2 regions of the Bacillus sp. FJAT-45066 genome follow, and region 2 is predicted to be linked to the other one. Evidence: a T-box and tRNA genes for the amino acid it is inferred to sense, from the RefSeq annotation. Region 2 holds a T-box; the other holds one or more tRNA genes.
The links. A T-box is a leader RNA that pairs with one kind of tRNA and senses whether it is charged. The one in region 2 lies ahead of trpS (tryptophan--tRNA ligase), so its partner is inferred to be a tRNA-Trp.
Positions count from the first base shown of each region.

Region 1 (10,393 bases), 360 kb from region 2:
AGGCTGAGCTGTGATGGCGAGGGAAATTTAGTACCGAAGTTCCTGATTTCACACTGCCAAGAAAAGCCTCTAGCGAGGAGAATGGTGCCTGTACCGCAAACCGACACAGGTAGGCGAGGAGAGAATCCTAAGGTGAGCGAGAGAACTCTGGTTAAGGAACTCGGCAAAATGACCCCGTAACTTCGGGAGAAGGGGTGCTCTGTTAGGGTGTTAAAGCCCGAGAGAGCCGCAGTGAATAGGCCCAGGCGACTGTTTAGCAAAAACACAGGTCTCTGCGAAGCCGCAAGGCGAAGTATAGGGGCTGACGCCTGCCCGGTGCTGGAAGGTTAAGGGGAGAGGTTAGCGCAAGCGAAGCTTTGAACCGAAGCCCCAGTAAACGGCGGCCGTAACTATAACGGTCCTAAGGTAGCGAAATTCCTTGTCGGGTAAGTTCCGACCCGCACGAAAGGCGTAACGATCTGGGCACTGTCTCAACCAGAGACTCGGTGAAATTATAGTACCTGTGAAGATGCAGGTTACCCGCGACAGGACGGAAAGACCCCGTGGAGCTTTACTGTAGCCTGATATTGAATTTTGGTACAGCTTGTACAGGATAGGTAGGAGCCTGAGAAGCCGGAGCGCTAGCTTCGGTGGAGGCGTCGGTGGGATACTACCCTGGCTGTATTGAAATTCTAACCCGCACCCCTAATCGGGGTGGGAGACAGTGTCAGGTGGGCAGTTTGACTGGGGCGGTCGCCTCCTAAAGAGTAACGGAGGCGCCCAAAGGTTCCCTCAGAATGGTTGGAAATCATTCGTAGAGTGTAAAGGCACAAGGGAGCTTGACTGCGAGACCTACAAGTCGAGCAGGGACGAAAGTCGGGCTTAGTGATCCGGTGGTTCCGCATGGAAGGGCCATCGCTCAACGGATAAAAGCTACCCCGGGGATAACAGGCTTATCTCCCCCAAGAGTCCACATCGACGGGGAGGTTTGGCACCTCGATGTCGGCTCATCGCATCCTGGGGCTGTAGTCGGTCCCAAGGGTTGGGCTGTTCGCCCATTAAAGCGGTACGCGAGCTGGGTTCAGAACGTCGTGAGACAGTTCGGTCCCTATCCGTCGTGGGCGCAGGAAATTTGAGAGGAGCTGTCCTTAGTACGAGAGGACCGGGATGGACGCACCGCTGGTGTACCAGTTGTCTTGCCAAAGGCATAGCTGGGTAGCTACGTGCGGACGGGATAAGTGCTGAAAGCATCTAAGCATGAAGCCCCCCTCAAGATGAGATTTCCTTTAGCGCAAGCTAGTAAGATCCCTGAAAGATGATCAGGTAGATAGGTTCGAGGTGGAAGCGTGGCGACACGTGTAGCTGACGAATACTAATAGATCGAGGACTTAACCAAATTAGAACGATACAATCACTTTCTTGATATGAAAATATGTTATCTAGTTTTGAAGGAATATAAAAAAAGTGTGAAAAAACACTTGATTTTCTTCAAAGATATATTATAATAATATTTGTCTTTGAAAAATGTCTGGTAATGATGGCGAAGAGGCCACACCCGTTCCCATACCGAACACGGAAGTTAAGCTCTTCAGCGCCGATGGTAGTTGGGGGCTGTCCCCCTGCGAGAGTAGGACGTTGCCAGGCTATATATCCTTTATTCCACCATAGCTCAGCGGTAGAGCATTCGGCTGTTAACCGAAGGGTCGTAGGTTCGAATCCTACTGGTGGAGCCATTATGGAGAGCTGTCCGAGTGGCCGAAGGAGCACGATTGGAAATCGTGTAGACGGTCAACGCCGTCTCAAGGGTTCAAATCCCTTGCTCTCCGCCATTCTATCTAATATAACGGCCCGTTGGTCAAGCGGTTAAGACACCGCCCTTTCACGGCGGTAACACGGGTTCGAATCCCGTACGGGTCACCAAACTTTTTTTCAATGTAAAGAACTAGCCTTTATATGGAGGATTAGCTCAGCTGGGAGAGCACCTGCCTTACAAGCAGGGGGTCGGCGGTTCGATCCCGTCATCCTCCACCAAGATTTTTTCACGCTAGTGAAAATAATCTTCCTTTACTCACGCTAGTGAAATTAACTACCTATAATATTATCGCGGGGTGGAGCAGTCTGGTAGCTCGTCGGGCTCATAACCCGAAGGTCGTAGGTTCAAATCCTGCCCCCGCAACCAAGGTCCCGTGGTGTAGCGGTTAACATGCCTGCCTGTCACGCAGGAGATCGCCGGTTCGATCCCGGTCGGGACCGCCATTTTAAACTACTTGTTGTATTTGAGGGTTAAGAGAAGCAAGGAGTTCGAGAAACAAACAAACGAACATCGGAGCGTATTATACATACGTTAGGATGTGAGTGAGTGAAGTTGACGAAGAAATTAGAAGCTTATCGCAAACCGAATAAGGCTCGGTAGCTCAGTTGGTAGAGCAATGGACTGAAAATCCATGTGTCGGCGGTTCGATTCCGTCCCGAGCCACCACTTATTTTAATATAATAATGCCGGTGTAGCTCAGTTGGTAGAGCAACTGACTTGTAATCAGTAGGTCGTGGGTTCGACTCCTATCGCCGGCACCATTAAGTCGGAGGGGTAGCGAAGTGGCTAAACGCGGCGGACTGTAAATCCGCTCCTTTGGGTTCGGCAGTTCGAATCTGCCCCCCTCCACCACTTATTTTTATAAAAACAGTAACATTTTTAATCATAGGGGCATAGTTTAACGGTAGAACAGAGGTCTCCAAAACCTCCGGTGTGGGTTCGATTCCTACTGCCCCTGCCAATAAATTTTAATATGGCGGGTGTGGCGAAGTGGTTAACGCACCTGATTGTGGTTCAGGCATTCGTGGGTTCGATTCCCATCATTCGCCCCATAAAATTTATAAAACAACCTAATAAAGATAGATAGATATATATGAAATACTTCATTGGGCTATAGCCAAGCGGTAAGGCATCGCACTTTGACTGCGACATGCGTTGGTTCGAATCCAGCTAGCCCAGCCATTTGCGGAAGTAGTTCAGTGGTAGAACACCACCTTGCCAAGGTGGGGGTCGCGGGTTCGAATCCCGTCTTCCGCTCCATTTATTTTATTAGGCGGCATAGCCAAGTGGTAAGGCAGAGGTCTGCAAAACCTTTACCACCGGTTCGAATCCGGTTGCCGCCTCCACTATATTGCCAACACTTAACCCTTGCCGGGGTGGCGGAACTGGCAGACGCACAGGACTTAAAATCCTGCGGTAGGTGACTACCGTACCGGTTCGATTCCGGTCCTCGGCACCAAGCTTTTTTCGCTAAGCGAAAATAAGCATCCTAAAAAACAAACTTATTACTTAACTATAAGATACTGTCAAGCCGGTGTGGCGGAATTGGCAGACGCGCGCGACTCAAAATCGCGTTCCTTCTGGAGTGTCGGTTCGACCCCGACCATCGGTATCATGAACAACATTGTAACAGGTCTAAAACCTGTTATATATTTTTGTCAAATAGTCGACAAATTTCGACAAAATATGCGGGTGTAGTTTAATGGTAAAACCTCAGCCTTCCAAGCTGATGTCGTGGGTTCGATTCCCATCACCCGCTCCATACATATTAACCAACGCAGTGTTTCGTTTTTATAAACGAAGTATTGCGTTTTTCCATATGTAAAAGAATACTTTGAAGAACTAGTATGATCAGAGATAAATAAAAAGGAGAAGGAAGTAATTCCTTCACAGATTATGAAATAATACTAACTTCATATGTACCACCATGAACTTGTTGAAACATACTAGCAATGCTATTAAGCATGTTTCTGGCTTCAGAAGTATTCATAGAAGGTTTTAAGTATATAACATGAATAGCTTGTCTTGTTTCAGAAGTTACAGGTGTTCTTTTACTATCAATAAAAGGACTACCAAAAGGGCCAACCTGATCAACGCTATGTATTAAGTTTTGTAGATTAACTATGTTCCCATTCAACCCCTCGTAAGTTTCATTTCCGGTTCCAATACTAAATTCAACATTTCCTATGATTTTATTTAAATCATAAATACCAAATGGAATTTCATATTTAAGGGAGAAAAAGTTATTTAGGTCTACAGAAGAATTTATAGAAGGTAAGAATTGCGCCTTTTTCAATCTTCTATATAATGCTTCTACGGAAGGACGATAACGGTTCGGGTCTTTACCTAATTGTTTGAAAAGCTTTCTCCATTCTTGAACACCAGAAATAGAGGTAACTTCTTGCTCAAGCAAGTCTAAGTGACAAGATTCCTGAAATAACCTTATCCTACCTTTGAGCATTTGGGGAGAATCAGAAATTGTGATATCTTCATAATGTATGATACCAATCTTAAAATCAGGTAAAATATTTTTTATAGATGAATTTATGTTGAATTGCAAATGGAAACATCCTTTCAAATTAATTGTTTCAATAAACGAATTGTAATGAAGAAATTAACTCCACTTAAAGTTTATCATAAGTTTTCACTACATTAAAAATAAGGAGGTGTAGGTTATGAATATTTCTATATTAAAAGACGAGATTGTAAAATATAGTAAAGAAATTGGAATTGATAAAATTGGGTTTGCTAGTGCATCGCCATTTAGTGAACTAAAAGAACGATTAAAAATTCAGCAAGAAAATAAGTTTCAATCAGGCTTTGAAGAAGAAGATATAGAGAAAAGATCAAATCCAGACATTTTACTTCCAGGTGCAAAATCTATCATTGCCATTGCATTAGCTTATCCTTCTAAAATGAAGAACGCACCTCGAAGTACAAAAGAGGATCCTAGAGGCATTTTTTGTAGAGCATCGTGGGGCAAAGATTATCATCACATATTACGTGATCGTATGGAAAAGTTAGAATCTTTTTTAAAGGAAAAAGTTCCTCAAGTAATGTTAAAATCTATGGTTGATACTGGAGAACTATCCGATCGAGCTGTTGCTGAGCGTGCGGGTATAGGATGGAGTGCCAAAAACTGTTCGATTATTACGCCTGAATTTGGTTCTTACGTTTACTTAGGAGAAATTATTACAAATATACCTTTTGAAGCGGATAAGCCAATAGAAGACAATTGTGGAGAGTGTAATAAATGTGTGGAAGCATGTCCTACTGATGCACTTGTTCAAGGTGGACAATTGGATTCGAATAAGTGCATTGCCTTCCTAACACAAACAAAAGGATTTCTTCCTGAGCAATATCGTAAAAAGTTAGGTAATAGACTCTATGGTTGTGACACTTGTCAGACTGTTTGTCCTGAAAATAAAGGAAAAGACTTCCACCTTCATGTAGAAATGGAACCAGATCCAGAGCTAGCAAAACCAAAGTTAAAACCGTTGTTAACTATTTCAAATCGAGAGTTTAAAGATAATTTTGGACATGTATCCGGTTCTTGGCGAGGAAAAAAACCAATACAACGAAATGCCATTATAGCACTTGCGCATTTTAAAGATGAATCAGCCTTACCTATTTTATATGAGCTACTATTCAAAGATACTAGGCCAGTAATCCGTGGAACCTCTGCTTGGGCAATAGCAAAAATAGGTGGTTTTGAAGAAATAGAAAATCTTCAAAAAGCATTACTAGTGGAAAAAGAAGAGAAAGTCTTAGAAGAAATTACAAACGGTATTTCTATCATTAAAAATAAGCAATGAACTAAGTCAAAGAGATGTATTTAACATCTCTTTTTTCTTTACATCAAACTCATACGTTTCACATGTAATACATGTTTCCTTCATACATTTAAGAATAGAAGTATGTTGGGAGGGGAAGTTCATGTACAAAGAGCTATTAAGAAATCATATAGAAGGTTTATTAGAGAACTATGTATACAAAAGTAATAGAACTGGACGCTATATTATGGTAGAAGATACGATTATCGCTAAAAAGGCTATGCATGAGGCTAGAGGGGCTGAAATTGTTAAGTGTAAAGCGAAGGGACGAATAGCTTCCATTGAAAATGAAGAAGGAAAACATGTTGCAAACTATGAACTGTACATTACTTATTTAATCAATCATAAGAACAAGCTTTATTTAGAGGAAGAAGTAGTACACAGAAAAGCAGAAATTATTGAAGGGGAATTGTATCGAGATATATTACTATCAGATGAAGGAAAAGGAAATGATATTGAGCTTTTACCATCAATGGAAGAAGAGCCTTTAGAAAGAGATATTAGATTTAAATATAACCGCTTAGAGGCAGTTAAATATGCGGAGAGATGGTGGAACAGTTATAACCCGCAATTTAAGAAGTTTGAAGTAGATTGTACTAATTATGTTTCGCAATGTTTAAATGCAGGTGGTGCAATAATGGTTGGATATCCAAACCGAAATAGTGGTTGGTGGATGCGGAGTCAAAATTGGAGTTTCTCCTGGTCCGTTGCCCATGCATTAAGGTGGTATTTACCGAAAGCAAAACAAGGATTAAGGTCAAAGGAAGTAGGTTCAGCACGGGAACTTATGCCCGGAGATGTTATTTGCTATGATTTTCAAGGTGATGGAAGGTTCGATCATAATACATTTGTAGTAGCTAAAGACCAAGATGGCATGCCACTAGTGAATGCACACACATCCAACAGTAGAATGAGGTATTGGGCTTACGAAGACTCAACAGCGTATACACCTAACATTAAATATAAATTCTTTCACATCATCGGTTAAAAAATAATATTGCTTATCCTAATGAATAGATGTATTGTTGTATAGTGAATAATTGTAGTAACAGATGAGGTGACTATTATGGGAATACATGTAGTTTTATATCAACCAGAGATACCAGCAAATACAGGGAATATTGCACGTACTTGTGCAGCTACTAATACAACGTTACACCTAATTAGACCTTTAGGATTCTCAACTGATGATAAAATGTTACGAAGAGCAGGATTAGACTATTGGGAATTTGTAAACGTTGTATACTATGACTCATTAGATGAGTTATTTGAGAAAAATAAAGAGGCAGAATTCTTCTTTATTACAAAGTTTGGCATGAAGCCACATACTTCTTTTGACTATAGTAATTTAGAAAAAGATTACTTCTTTGTTTTCGGAAGAGAAACAACAGGGCTTCCAAAAGACTTAATTCAAAATAATCTAGATAATTGCTTGCGTTTGCCGATGACTACTAACGTAAGATCGTTAAACTTGTCTAATACTGCAGCAATATTAGTTTATGAAGCGCTTCGCCAACAAGATTATCCAAACCTTTCTTTAGAGTTTCCAGAAGAATAAGAGTATAAATAAAGGGCTGTGATGGTTTTCATCACAGCCCTTTATTTATTAATATTATTATTTTTTGTTTGTACCAGGTTGTCCGTTATATCCAGCAGTGAAGATAGCTGTTAAGAAAGTTAAACAAACACCTAGAATTAAGAATCCACCAATTCCCATATGTAAATCCTCCTTCAGACTAATGTACATGTTTACAGACTATCTATATTATATCCTAACGTTTAAATAATGTGAATGGAATGTGTGAAGAAATTATGACATCCAGAAATTACATAGTGCTTAAATTTTAATAGATCTGTTCATGTGTATCATAAGTTAGGATAGGTGTAGCAAAAAGAGTAAAAAGTGGATCAAAAACTCTACAAAGTATTTTGAATTTCTTCTATTAAACAAAATTATCAAAATATTCCCCCTTTTATATCAATAAAATCACCCCATCTATTAAACATTCTTTTTATAATGAAAGAAAGCGGTTACATAATAGGCGGTGAACAAAAGATGGATCCTAGTCCAAAACTAAATAAAACAGTATTAGAAAAGAAACTCCAAACATCACATGAAGTCAGAAGAAAAATAAAGTGGAAAAGTATACTCTCCTACTTAGCATTTGTAGGGCCTGCTTTACTATTTTTCTTTGTCATTCAAATCATTCCATTTATTATGGGTGTTTACTATTCCTTTACTTCATGGAATGGAGTAAGTTCTGTTGTGGAATGGGTAGGATTTGAAAACTATAAACGAATATTAACGAATGATTCGAACTTTTTTAATTCCTTTCTTTTTACAACAAGATTTATGTTGGCAGCCGTTATTATTAGTAACGGAATAGGTTTCGGTTTAGCACTTTTATTAAATACTGCTTTAAAAACTAGAAACTTGTTAAGAACAGTATTCTTCATACCTAACGTAATTGGAGGATTATTATTAGGTTTCATATGGCAGTTTATCTTTGTAAGAGGTTTTGCAGCAGTAGGAGAGCTGACAGACTGGTCATTTTTCAAGTTACCTTGGCTGGGGGATGAAACTACGGCATTTTGGGGAATTGTCATTGTTTTTGCATGGCAGATTAGTGGATATATGATGGTCATTTATATAGCTGCACTTCAAGGAGTAGATAACACGTTAATTGAAGCAGCAAAAATTGATGGAGCTTCCAATTTAACCGTTATAACCAAAATAATAATCCCGTTAATATTGCCTGCGTTTACTATTTGTTTCTTCCTTACAATTTCTATGGCATTTAAAATTTTCGATCTTAACATTTCACTAACTGGCGGTGGTCCATTTAACTCCACACAGTCTGTTGCCATTAACATTTATCAAGAAGCATTTCAAAATAACCGTTATGGATTAGGTACAGCGAAATCAATTATCTTCTTCCTTGTTGTAGCTGTATTTACAATGGTGCAAGTTATGATAACGAAAAAACGGGAGGTTGAAGCGTAATGAATCAGAAGTATACGAAGAAAACCCTCCTTTTAGAAATACTCGGCATTTTACTTGCCATTCTGTTTCTCATTCCGTTTTATTTTGTCATCATTAACTCAGTAAAAAGCTTTGCTGAAATATTGATCGATGCGGCAGCTTTGCCTAAAGAAGTACTATTCTCTAACTACTCAAAAGTATGGAACATTATAAACTTTCCCCGGGCATTCTGGAACTCGTTAATTATAACTGTTGCAAGTAATATTGGGATAGTTATCATCAGTTCCATGGCAGCTTGGAAAATGGTTAGAACACCAAATAAATTTAACAAGATTCTTTTCATAATAATAGTTTCGGCAATGGTAATACCTTTTCAAACCGTCATGATTCCATTGATGAAGCTTGGTGGGACATTAGGAATAGTGAATAGTATCCCAGGTCTTGTCATAATGTACTTTGGGTTTGGAGTACCACTCTCATTATTTCTGTATCATGGATTTGTGAAATCGGTGCCTATCGAAATTGAGGAAGCGGCAAAGATGGATGGTTGTAGTCAATTCGGGGTATTTTGGAGAATTGTGTTCCCATTACTAAAACCAATAACAATTACAGTCATTATTTTAAATACTTTATGGATTTGGAATGATTACTTATTACCTTTACTGGTTCTACAAAGTCCTGAATTAAGGACAATTCCTCTTGCTACTAGTTCATTTTTTGCTCAATATACAAAGCAGTGGGATATGGGGCTTGCAGCATTAGTGTTAGGTATCGCACCTGTTATCGTTTTCTTCTTATTCCTACAAAGACATATTATTAAAGGCATTGCTGCAGGTTCTATAAAGTAGGTATAAACAGGAATTAGTACAAGGAATAGCTAATTCTGTTTTATATAAAGTTTCTTAGTTAAAAAAACACGGGGGGTATATGGAAATGAAGCGTATTACTTTAGTTATGATTTCCTTATTATTGTTAGTTGGTATTTTTGCGGGTTGTTCGAATAATACTACATCGCCTGGTAATAATGATAAGCCAGGTAGTAAGGACGATATTGTAACATTAAACCTTTTTCAGTTTAAAGTAGAAATTGCAGACGATCTTCAAAAGATGATTAAAGAGTTTGAAGATGAGCATCCAACTATTAAAGTTAAGCTTGAAACGGTAGGGGGAGGAGCAGATTACGGAGCTGCGTTAAAAGCTAAATTTGCTTCTGGAGAAGAGCCAGACATTTTTAACAATGGTGGTTTTAAAGAGTTGGAGTTATGGCAAGAGCACTTAGCTGATTTATCGAATGAACCTTGGGTGAAAAACTTATTACCAATCGGGAAAGTACCGATGACAGGTGAAGATGGAAAGCTATACGGTATGCCAGTTAACCTTGAAGGATATGGCTTCATTTATAATAAAGATTTATTTGAGCAAGCTGGTATTACAAAAGCACCAACAACTATTTCAGAATTGCAAGCTGCATCACAAAAACTAAAAGATAGCGGCATTACTCCATTCTCCGCTGGTTATGCAGAGTGGTGGGTAATCGGACAACATTTATTAAACATTCCTTTTGCACAACAAGATGATCCTGAAGCCTTTATTGAAGGTCTTTATAACGGCACTGAATCAATGGTAGGCAATAAACACTTTGAAAATTTTAAAGCAGTGTTAGATGCTGAAATCGGATTTGCTAATAGCAATCCATTAACGACAGACTACAATTCACAAGTTACGTTATTTGCATCTGGTCAAACTGCAATGCTTCAACAAGGCAACTGGACGGAAAATATGATT
Region 1 covers NZ_NISQ01000001.1:2,359,016-2,369,408, reverse strand. Annotated here, with positions in the region: rRNA gene CDZ92_RS12085 (23S ribosomal RNA) at 1-1,375, shown strand, start outside; rRNA gene rrf (5S ribosomal RNA) at 1,507-1,623, shown strand; tRNA gene CDZ92_RS12075 (tRNA-Asn) at 1,638-1,712, shown strand; tRNA gene CDZ92_RS12070 (tRNA-Ser) at 1,717-1,808, shown strand; tRNA gene CDZ92_RS12065 (tRNA-Glu) at 1,825-1,899, shown strand; tRNA gene CDZ92_RS12060 (tRNA-Val) at 1,935-2,010, shown strand; tRNA gene CDZ92_RS12055 (tRNA-Met) at 2,082-2,158, shown strand; tRNA gene CDZ92_RS12050 (tRNA-Asp) at 2,160-2,235, shown strand; tRNA gene CDZ92_RS12045 (tRNA-Phe) at 2,383-2,458, shown strand; tRNA gene CDZ92_RS12040 (tRNA-Thr) at 2,478-2,553, shown strand; tRNA gene CDZ92_RS12035 (tRNA-Tyr) at 2,561-2,644, shown strand; tRNA gene CDZ92_RS12030 (tRNA-Trp) at 2,680-2,753, shown strand; tRNA gene CDZ92_RS12025 (tRNA-His) at 2,769-2,844, shown strand; tRNA gene CDZ92_RS12020 (tRNA-Gln) at 2,900-2,974, shown strand; tRNA gene CDZ92_RS12015 (tRNA-Gly) at 2,978-3,052, shown strand; tRNA gene CDZ92_RS12010 (tRNA-Cys) at 3,065-3,138, shown strand; tRNA gene CDZ92_RS12005 (tRNA-Leu) at 3,163-3,251, shown strand; tRNA gene CDZ92_RS12000 (tRNA-Leu) at 3,323-3,404, shown strand; tRNA gene CDZ92_RS11995 (tRNA-Gly) at 3,481-3,554, shown strand; gene CDZ92_RS11990 (B3/B4 domain-containing protein) at 3,687-4,352, opposite strand; gene queG (tRNA epoxyqueuosine(34) reductase QueG) at 4,468-5,607, shown strand; gene CDZ92_RS11980 (amidase domain-containing protein) at 5,729-6,613, shown strand; gene trmL (tRNA (uridine(34)/cytosine(34)/5-carboxymethylaminomethyluridine(34)-2'-O)-methyltransferase TrmL) at 6,692-7,183, shown strand; gene CDZ92_RS11970 (carbohydrate ABC transporter permease) at 7,682-8,629, shown strand; gene CDZ92_RS11965 (carbohydrate ABC transporter permease) at 8,629-9,456, shown strand; gene CDZ92_RS11960 (ABC transporter substrate-binding protein) at 9,542-10,393, shown strand, end outside.
Region 1: it has a tRNA-Trp gene. The T-box ahead of trpS (tryptophan--tRNA ligase) is inferred to sense a tRNA for this amino acid. The anticodon was not compared.

Region 2 (10,393 bases):
AAATGATTTGGAACCGACTACCTAACACGTTATTACTAATGGTTTCTTCAACTATTTTAGCTGTAATAATATCTATTCCGTTTGGAGTAATATCAGCAAGGAAGCAATACACATTAACGGACTATTCCGTTACAATTACATCATTCATTGGTTTAGCAACGCCAAACTTCTGGATTGGTTTAGTATTAATTATGTTCTTCTCTGTACATTTAGGTTGGTTCCCTACTGGTGGAATTAAAACGTTAAATACTGATTTTAGTTTACTAGATAGACTACACCATTTAATTTTACCTGCAATCGTTTTAGCAACAGCTGATATGGCTGGATTAACGCGTTATACACGTTCAAGTATGTTAGACGTATTAAAACAAGATTACATGCGTACAGCTCGTGCAAAAGGATTAAAAGAAAACAAAGTAGTTTACAAACACGGATTACGAAACGGTTTAATCCCAGTAATTACAATCTTTGGATTAATGTTACCTGGATTTATTGGTGGATCTGTAGTTGTAGAAAAAATCTTCGCTTGGCCAGGAATCGGATTACTATTCATTGATTCAGCGTTCCAACGTGATTATCCAGTTATTATGGCATTAACAGTAATTTCTGCGGTCTTTGTTGTAATCGGCAACTTAATTGCTGATATTTTATATGCAATTTTTGATCCGCGGATTGAATTCTAGAAGGGGGAACATCGATGCAAACTCAAACATCACCTGAAACTAATAGTGCGTTAAACCCCAATGCAATTGGAAAACATGAATCGATGACAAAGATAGTTGTTCGAAAGTTTTTTAAGAACAAACTTGCCGTTATTGGGGCAACATTATTAACGATTATCATATTAGCAGCAATTTTCGCACCAGTATTAACGCAACATTCATATAGTGACCAAAACTTAATGAACAGATTACAGTCACCTAGCTCTGAACATTGGTTAGGAACTGACAGATATGGTCGTGACGTGTTTGCTCGTATTTTATTCGGAGCAAGAGTTTCTCTAATGGTTGGATTTGTCTCTATCGCAGGATCTATTACAATTGGAACAATAGTTGGAGCAGTAGCTGGATACTTCGGTGGAAGAATTGACGCTTTCTTAATGCGTATAGTAGACGTAATTATCTCTATTCCAAGTATTTTCTTATTAATCACGTTAGTTACAATCTTCACACCTGGTGTGGACAAACTAATTTTAATCTTTGCATTACTAGGTTGGACTACAACTGCTCGTCTTGTTCGTGGAGAATTTTTATCACTTCGTACTCGTGAATTCGTTTTAGCATCTAAAACGATTGGAACACGTAGTCATACTATTATTTTCTCGCACATTTTACCGAATGCAATCGGTCCAATCATCGTAGCTGCTACTCTTGGAGTAGGGGGAGTAATCTTAGCTGAGTCTACATTAAGTTACTTAGGTTTAGGTATACAACCGCCAATTCCGAGTTGGGGTAACATGTTACAAGACGCTCAAAACTTTACAATTATGTTAAAACACCCTTGGTATCCAATGATTCCAGGAGTAATGATTTTAATAACAGTATTATCTTTCAACTTTGTTGGTGACGGACTTCGTGACGCACTAGATCCAAAGATGAACGATTAGAAAAGCCAAGATGCCATTCTTGGCTTTTCTCTTTTTTTTAAGCCCAATTTTTTTATTAATAGTCATTATTGAAATGCATTTTCATACTATATAGTAAGAAGGTGTGGACAAGTAGGCTATATTTAATGGGTGGTAGGTGATAATAGATGGTACGAGCTTTTTTATTTTTAGTTGGCTTTGGTATGGCAGTATCTGGTGGGGTAAGTTTGCTTGCGTACTTGAATTTAATACCTACTGGGGTAAATTTAATAGAATTTTTTGTTTTTATTAGTACAAGACCCGAATGTTATCTTCTTCCGATTGGAATTCTCCTAATTACCGCATCATTAACAATCCAAACTCCTGAAGTAACAATACGAAAAAAAGATTAAAGAAATTACAAAGAAATAGATAAAATGGAATAAATTTGTACATGCCTGCCTATACTGATTCTTAAATAGAGTTGATGAAGTGAGGGGTAATGTATGTTATATCTTCATGACGTATGGGTAAATTGGTTTGAAGGAGAAGAAAATGGCTATAACGTTTGTCATTTTCATGAATGGAGGAAAGATGATAGTGTGGAGCTATTAGATCAGGCGCCATTACTATATGTTGATACCATTTTATACAATTATATTGAAAATGATTTACAAGAATTACCTGCTTCTTTATTAGAAGAAGTATACCAAAAGAGTTATATAAGAAAGAATCATGAGCGTATACAACTAGAGTACTGTTTTGTCGTAACAGATGGGAAAGGTATTTTAGCCGTAGATACAATTGGTTATTCCATTCCTATTAGAAAAAGTCGTCTTATTCCGAGGCAAGAGCAGCTTGTATTTGATATGGTTGAAAATCATGATAGAACGAAATACCATTTTGATACTTTTAGTAAATCGCAGGGTGACTATCATATCTTATCCCCGTCACCTGATAGTATGAGAGGTTTGACTAGAAAAGAGCGACAACTTAAGCAACTATTGTTTATGGCACTTGACCAATTAAAAACTACTAATAACACCGCAGAAATTAGATATTGGTATACAGAATGGAATCCTATTTTTTATAATATGATTCAAGATAAGCCATTTGAAGAAGTATGGAATTTACTATTCGAAGATATACAAGTTGGATGGACAAGCAAACATGAAATATTTTGTGAGAATTTAATAAAAGGACAACCATTTTTCGAGAAACTATGGGAAATGGAGCAACAACCGAAAGTTAACTAAAATTATTTCCTATAAAATAAAAGGTGTAAAAAAGCTATATTTAGTAATATAAATAATAGTGCCGGTGATGTGGCCGACTCCTCGAAAATGCTTCCGAATTTTCTTAAGAAGGATGCATCGCTGCCGCAGCCTTCCTTGTCCTGCGGGAGAGTGTAGGCTGGTGAGACCCCACAGAGCCTAATGGATCGAGGAGGCTCACCGCCTCCCCCGCGGAATACCGGCACGGTTTTTATAACCAACATAGGGTATGTCCAGTAAGTAGTATTTTATGGACATACCCTTTATTTTTATCTTCTTTTTCTACCAAGACCCATAGCATTTTCAACTTTTTTCAACGTTTTCATCGCCATTTTATTAGCTTTTTCTGCACCTTCATCAAGAATACGGTCTAATTCATCAGAATTAACTAGCTCATTATAACGTTCTTGAATCGGAGTGAAGAAATCAACGACTACATCCGCTAAATCTTGCTTAAGTTGACCATAGCCGACACCTTCATACTTTTCTTCTAAGTCTTTTATAGTAACCTCACCTAAAATAGAATAAATGGATAATAGATTAGATACACCAGGTTTATTTTCCTTATCGTATTTTACAATTCCTTCACTATCCGTTACTGCACTTTTGATTTTTTTCTCCATCACTTTTGGATCGTCCAGTAAAGATAAAAATGCTTTTTGGTTCGCATCAGATTTGCTCATTTTCTTCGTTGGATCAGCTAATGACATAATACGAGCACCAACTTCAGCAATCTTTACCTCTGGAACAGTAAATACCTCACGATATTTCTTATTAAATCTTTCTGCTAAATCTCTTGTTAATTCTAAATGTTGTTTTTGGTCTTCACCGACTGGAACGACATCTGTTTTATATAATAAAATATCTGCTGCCATTAACGGTGGATAGGTTAAAAGCCCAGCTGATACAGCTTCTTTACCAGTGGATTTATCTTTAAATTGAGTCATTCTTTCTAATTCTCCGATATAAGAAACACATTGCATCATCCAGCCTAGTTGTGCGTGAGCTGGTACTTCAGATTGAATGAACAAAGTAACTTTCTTCGGATCTAATCCGATTGCTACATATAGTGCAGCTAAATTTCTAATAGCTTTTCTTAGTTGTTGTGGGTCTTGGTAAACCGTGATAGCATGTTGGTCAACAATACAGAAATAACAATTATAGTCATTTTGTAATTCTACAAATTGTTTCATTGCCCCGATATAGTTTCCTAACGTAACTGTCCCACTCGGTTGAATACCTGAAAAGATCGTTTTCATTTACAGCACACTCCTCTAAATTTTAGCATACAAAAAGGCCCATTCATCCCTTATAGAAAGGGACGAATGGACCGTGGTACCACCCTTATTATCTCAAAAATGAGATCACTTAAACCTTGTAACGTAAGGTGACGTTTAAGCATACTTTTAACATTTCAACTTAAAGCTCTAAAGTCCATTCCTAATAATTCGTTGTTTGTTTCCACCACCCACAAACTCTCTTGAAAACGAAACTTATTAGTACTACTCTTTATCAACGCTATTTTAATTTAATTATTTCTATATTACATCATTTAGTAAGAATTATCAAAGATAAAACATAAAAACTCCAATTAACATAAGCACAAAAAGTAGAAGGGAGCTATACATAACATTGGCTGCTTGAATTGGAGCGACCAACTCCGATGGAGGCCTTAATGTTGATATATCCCTTTCTAAATCTTTATCTGCTTGACTAGTGGCAAATATCTTCCTAAAGCCGTAACTAATGCCATCAAAAAAACCTTTTTGTGTTACAAACAGAAGCAAAGTTGTAAAAATAATAACACTAGAAAGAACGAAAGACGTGTTAATTAACGTAAGCAATGAAATCTCTTTATAATACAGCAAACTAATAAGTATAGTAAGTAACAATAAGATGAGAAACTGGATAATGATTTTTTTTACATTCACAATAACTACCTACCTCTTCAAAAAATTTTACTAAATGTATTGTAAAGAAATGTATAGAATAAGACAAATATTACATCCTAAAGGAAAGAAAGTAATTCGTTTTGAGGAGCGATTAAAAAGTAAAATCAATCCAGTAAATAGAAAAATTTTCAATAAAATGAGCTTAGTACCACATAGGTACAAAGTGCTATTTTTTAAGCTGTCATTATTGTAATATAAGGATTTCAAAAAAGTGTAAAGAATAAACGCTATGCACAATGTTTTGAAAACTTGTATAATAAACCTCGTTACCTCAAAACACAACAAAAATCGACATAATTTTCAAGGGGGTTAAGTAAATGAAAAAGTCAAAATTTTTACTACTTTTAGCTTTTTCTCTTGTACTAAGTGCATTTTTAGCTGCATGTGGTGCTGGTGGAAACACGAACAACGCACAACAAGGACAAGAAGATCAGCCACCTGCTGGTAGCGGTGAGCCATCAGGAGAACAAATACTTAATATTTTAGAATCTGCAGAGATTCCAACAATGGATTCCGTTTTAGGTACGGATGCAGTAGCTTTCAACGTTATGAACAACGTATTCGAAGGTTTATATCGTTTAGGAGAAAATGATGAAGTTGTTGAAGGTGTAGCAACTGGTCATGAAGTAAGTGAAGACGGATTAACTTATACTTTCGAACTTCGCGAAGATGCTGTATGGTCGAACGGTACGCCAGTAACTGCAAACGATTTCGTTTTTGCTTGGCAACGTGCTGTTAACCCAGAAACAGGATCTGAATACGGTCCTTACATGATGAGTGGTAAAATCGCTAATGCTTCTGAAGTTGCAAACGGGGAACTTCCTTTAGAAGAACTTGGTGTAAAAGCACTTGACGATTACACTCTTGAGGTAACATTAGAAGAACCAGTAGCATATTTTGAGTCTTTAATGACTTTCCCAACGTTCTTCCCACAAAACCAAGAGTTTGTTGAAGAACAAGGTAACAAATATGCTTTAGAACCAGAACACTTAATTTACAATGGTCCTTTCGTAATGGAAGACTGGCAACATGAAGTTAGTTGGAAACTTGTGAAAAACACAGATTACTGGGATGCTGACACAGTAGTATTGGAAGAAATTAATGTAGACGTAGTTAAAGAAGTATCTACAGGAATTAACCTTTACCAAGCTGGACAGATTGATATTTCTCCTGGTCTTACTTCGGAGTTTGTAACTAGATATCAAGATGATCCAAACTTAATTAGCTATTTACAACCAGTATTATTCTACTTTAAGTTTAATCAAACAAAAAATGAAGCATTAGCAAACGTTAATATCCGCAGAGCTCTTGCAAAAGGTTTTAATAAAGAAGCTATTACTTCTGTTATTTTAAACAACGGTTCTCTTCCAGCGAACTACTTAATTCCAGTTAACTTTGTTGAACATCCTGAAACTGGTGAAGATTTCCGTGCAACACATGGTAATTTCAACGAGTTTAATGTGGAAGAAGCACAAGAATTATTCGCAAAAGGTTTAGAAGAGCTAGGTCAAGAATCTATCACTGTTGAGCTTTTAGGTGGAGACACTGAAACATCTAGAAGAATGCATGAGTTTTTACAAGCTGAGTTAGCTAAGAACTTACCTGGATTAACGATCCGCGTTAAGGAAGTTCCATTTGCTCAACGTTTACAATTAGATGATAATCTTGATTACGACATGCAATTATCTGGTTGGGGACCTGACTATTTAGATGCTATTTCATTCGCTAACCTGTGGGTTACGGATGGTGGAAACAACAAAATGGGCTACTCTAATCCAGAATATGATCGACTAATCAATGATGTTATGACTACTTTAGCTAATAATCCAGCTGAACGTTTTGAGGCAATGCAAGAAGCTGAGAGAATCTTACTTGAAGAAGATGCAGCGATTGCACCAATTTACCAACGTGGTATGACACGTTTATGGCAGCCTTATGTACAAAACGTACACATGCACAACTTTGGACCTGACTTTAGCTATAAGTGGGCATACATTAGCAAATAATTTTCAATAGAATAACTTTTCGAAATTATTCTAATATAAGAATTAACCTTTAAATATTTAGAAAGAGAGAGTATATTAGTTGTATATACTCTCTCTTTCCCTGTAAAGGAATTGTCTAACTTTAATGAATTTTGAGAATGAATGCGTTCTCATTACATCTTACAGGAGGTGCAAATATGGCTAAGTATTTGTTACAACGTTTTATCTATATGTTTATCACACTATTTCTAATTGCTTCGCTTACTTTCTTCTTAATGAAACTTATGCCTGGTACTCCTTTTACGATGCAAGATAAGCTTACGGAAGCACAACGAACTATTCTTTTACAGAAGTATGGATTAGATGATCCAGTACCTGTTCAATATGCAAAGTACATGCTTAACCTTGCAAAAGGAGACTTAGGAATTTCCTTTCAATATGACAACCGAAGCGTGACGGAAATAATAAAAGCACGTATCGGCCCATCTGCTCAACTTGGTTTTCAAGCTATGTTAGTAGGTACAATAATAGGAATATTGCTCGGAATTGTCGCAGCACTAAATAAAAATACTTGGATAGATTATGGTGCAACCGTTATTGCTGTACTTGGTAAATCTATTCCATCATTCGTGTTTGCAGGGTTGTTGCAATATTACATTGCAGTTCAGTTAGGATGGTTTCCGGTTGCATTTTGGAGAGGGCCAGAGTATACCGTTTTACCAACCGTTGCATTAGCAATTTTTCCAATTGCGATTGCAGCGAGATTTATGAGAACAGAAATGATTGAAGTTTTAGGGTCTGATTACATTACACTTGCTAAAGCAAAAGGTGCTACGAAATTCGATATTGCCTTTAAGCATGCAACGAGAAATGCACTAATTCCGGTTGTAACCGTTTTAGGTCCATTAGCTGTAAGCTTAATGACAGGAACACTTGTGATAGAGAAGATATTCTCTGTACCAGGATTAGGGGAACAGTTCGTACGTTCTATTCAGGTAAATGATTACCCTGTTATTATGGGAACAACACTTTTGTTTGCAGCATTATTTATCTTTATCGTATTAGTAGTTGATATTCTATATGGAATTATTGACCCTCGTATTCGTTTAGCAGGAGGTAAGAAATAATGAAAAACAATTATGAAAAAATCAACAAAGACTTATTTCAACCAGCTGCTATCGATCCGAATAATAGTGAAAAAATATCTAAACCAAGCTTAACTTATTGGCAAACGGCATGGTTGCGTTTAAAGAAAAATATCGCCGCGATAACAGGTTTAATTATTATTGCTATCATTTTCTTACTAGCAATCTTTGGTCCATTTATGAATAGTTATGGATTTAATGACCAAGATGTTATGCGGGCAAATATGCCTCCTAAAATTCCTGTAATAGAGAATATGGGGATACTTGATGGGTCTAGAAACGGTGTAGATGTATATGAACAAAGAGGAGAAGAAGGTTACTTCTGGTTTGGTACAGATGGACTTGGACGTGATATTTGGACACGTGTTTGGACTGGTACTAGAATATCCCTTTACATCGCATTTTTAGCAGCTATTATTGATATGATTATTGGTGTTGCATATGGTGGAATTTCTGCTTACTATGGCGGAAGAGTGGATAACGTCATGCAACGTATTATTGAAGTATTAGTAGGTATACCAAACCTTGTTATTATCATCCTAATGTTACTGGTGATGGAACCCGGTATACTTGCCATAACCATAGCCCTTACGATAACCGGTTGGGTTGGTATGGCTCGTGTTGTACGTGGACAAACATTGAAACTGAAAAATCAAGAATTCGTACTTGCATCTAAAACTTTAGGTTCAGCCGATAGCAAAATTATTACAAAACATTTAATTCCAAATGTTGCTGGTGTTGTAATTATCAATACGATGTTTACTATTCCAAGTGCTATATTCTTTGAAGCATTTTTAAGTTTCATTGGTTTAGGATTACAAGCACCTCAAGTTTCTTTAGGTACACTAATTGAAGATGGATTCCAGTCGTTACAGATATTCCCGCACATTATGATTTTCCCAGCCATCATTATCAGTTTATTGATGATTGCGTTTAACTTATTAGCTGATGGAATGCGTGATGCACTAGATCCAAAAATGAAAGACTAAAGGTAGGTGAGAGAGTATGGAAAACATTTTAGAAGTTAAAAACTTGCATGTTTCTTTTGACACATTTGGTGGAGAAGTAAATGCAATTCGAGGAGTAAACTTTGAATTGCAAAAAGGTGAAACACTTGCCATTGTAGGAGAATCTGGTTCCGGAAAATCCGTAACGACGAAAACAATCATGAGGTTATTACCTGAAAACACTTCTAACATTAAAGAAGGTCAAATCTTATTCGATGGGAAAGATTTAGCTAAATTACCAGAATCACAAATGCAAAAGATACGTGGAAAAGATATATCAATGATCTTCCAAGATCCGATGACATCGTTAAATCCAACGATGACAGCGGGAAAGCAAATTATGGAAGGTATAATAAAACATCAAAATGCAAGTAAGTCTGCAGCAAAAGAAAAAGCAATCGACCTGCTTCGACTTGTTGGAATTCCAATGCCTGAGCAACGTTTCAAGCAATACCCTCATCAATTCTCTGGTGGAATGAGACAAAGGGTAGTTATCGCAATCGCTTTAGCATGTAACCCAAAAGTGTTAATTGCAGATGAACCAACAACTGCATTAGATGTGACAATTCAAGCTCAGATCTTAGATTTAATGAAAGATCTGCAGAAAAAAATTGAAACATCTATTATATTCATCACACATGATTTAGGTGTTGTAGCAAACGTTGCAGATCGTGTGGCTGTTATGTACGGTGGACAAATCATTGAAATGGGTACAGTGGACGAAATTTTCTATGACCCTCGTCACCCATATACATGGGGACTATTAAGTTCAATGCCGGATTTGGAACTAGCAGAAACGGAACTTTACGCAATTCCAGGTACACCACCTGATTTAACAAACCCACCAAAAGGAGATGCCTTCGCTCCACGTAACCAATTTGCAATGCAAATTGATTTAGAAATGGAGCCACCTATGTTCCAAGTTTCTAACACGCATTTTGCAAAAACGTGGTTACTACATGAAGATGCTCCTAAAGTGGAACCGCCGCTTGCAGTGCAAAAACGTCAAAGAAACATGCCTAATAACTTTGATAAGCCTGTGATGGTGAAGGACGGTGTTGTTAATGGCTAACCAAGAAAAGTTGTTAGAAATTCGCGATTTAAAGCAATATTTTAATGAGGGTAAACCAAATATGGTGAAAGCGGTTGATGGTCTTAACTTTGATATTTATCGTGGAGAAACATTAGGATTAGTTGGTGAATCTGGTTGTGGAAAATCAACAACCGGTAGAACAATTATCCGCCTTTATGACGCTACAGATGGCGAAGTGCTATATGAAGGTGAAAATGTTCATGGTAGAAAATCTAAAAAAGAATTGTTGAAATTCAACCGTAAAATGCAAATGATTTTCCAAGACCCTTATGCATCATTAAATCCTAGAATGTCTGTAACGGATATTATTGCTGAAGGTATCGACATTCATGGCTTAGCAAAAAATAAGCAAGAAAGACTACAAAGAGTTTAT
Region 2 covers NZ_NISQ01000001.1:1,999,803-2,010,195, reverse strand. Annotated here, with positions in the region: gene CDZ92_RS10240 (ABC transporter permease) at 1-683, shown strand, start outside; gene opp4C (oligopeptide ABC transporter permease) at 698-1,606, shown strand; gene CDZ92_RS10230 (hypothetical protein) at 1,753-1,977, shown strand; gene CDZ92_RS10225 (YjbA family protein) at 2,071-2,820, shown strand; gene trpS (tryptophan--tRNA ligase) at 3,108-4,097, opposite strand; T-box leader at 4,153-4,363, opposite strand; gene CDZ92_RS10215 (DUF3899 domain-containing protein) at 4,404-4,769, opposite strand; gene CDZ92_RS10210 (peptide ABC transporter substrate-binding protein) at 5,108-6,796, shown strand; gene opp3b (oligopeptide ABC transporter permease) at 6,973-7,902, shown strand; gene opp3C (oligopeptide ABC transporter permease) at 7,902-8,909, shown strand; gene CDZ92_RS10195 (ABC transporter ATP-binding protein) at 8,926-9,999, shown strand; gene CDZ92_RS10190 (ABC transporter ATP-binding protein) at 9,992-10,393, shown strand, end outside.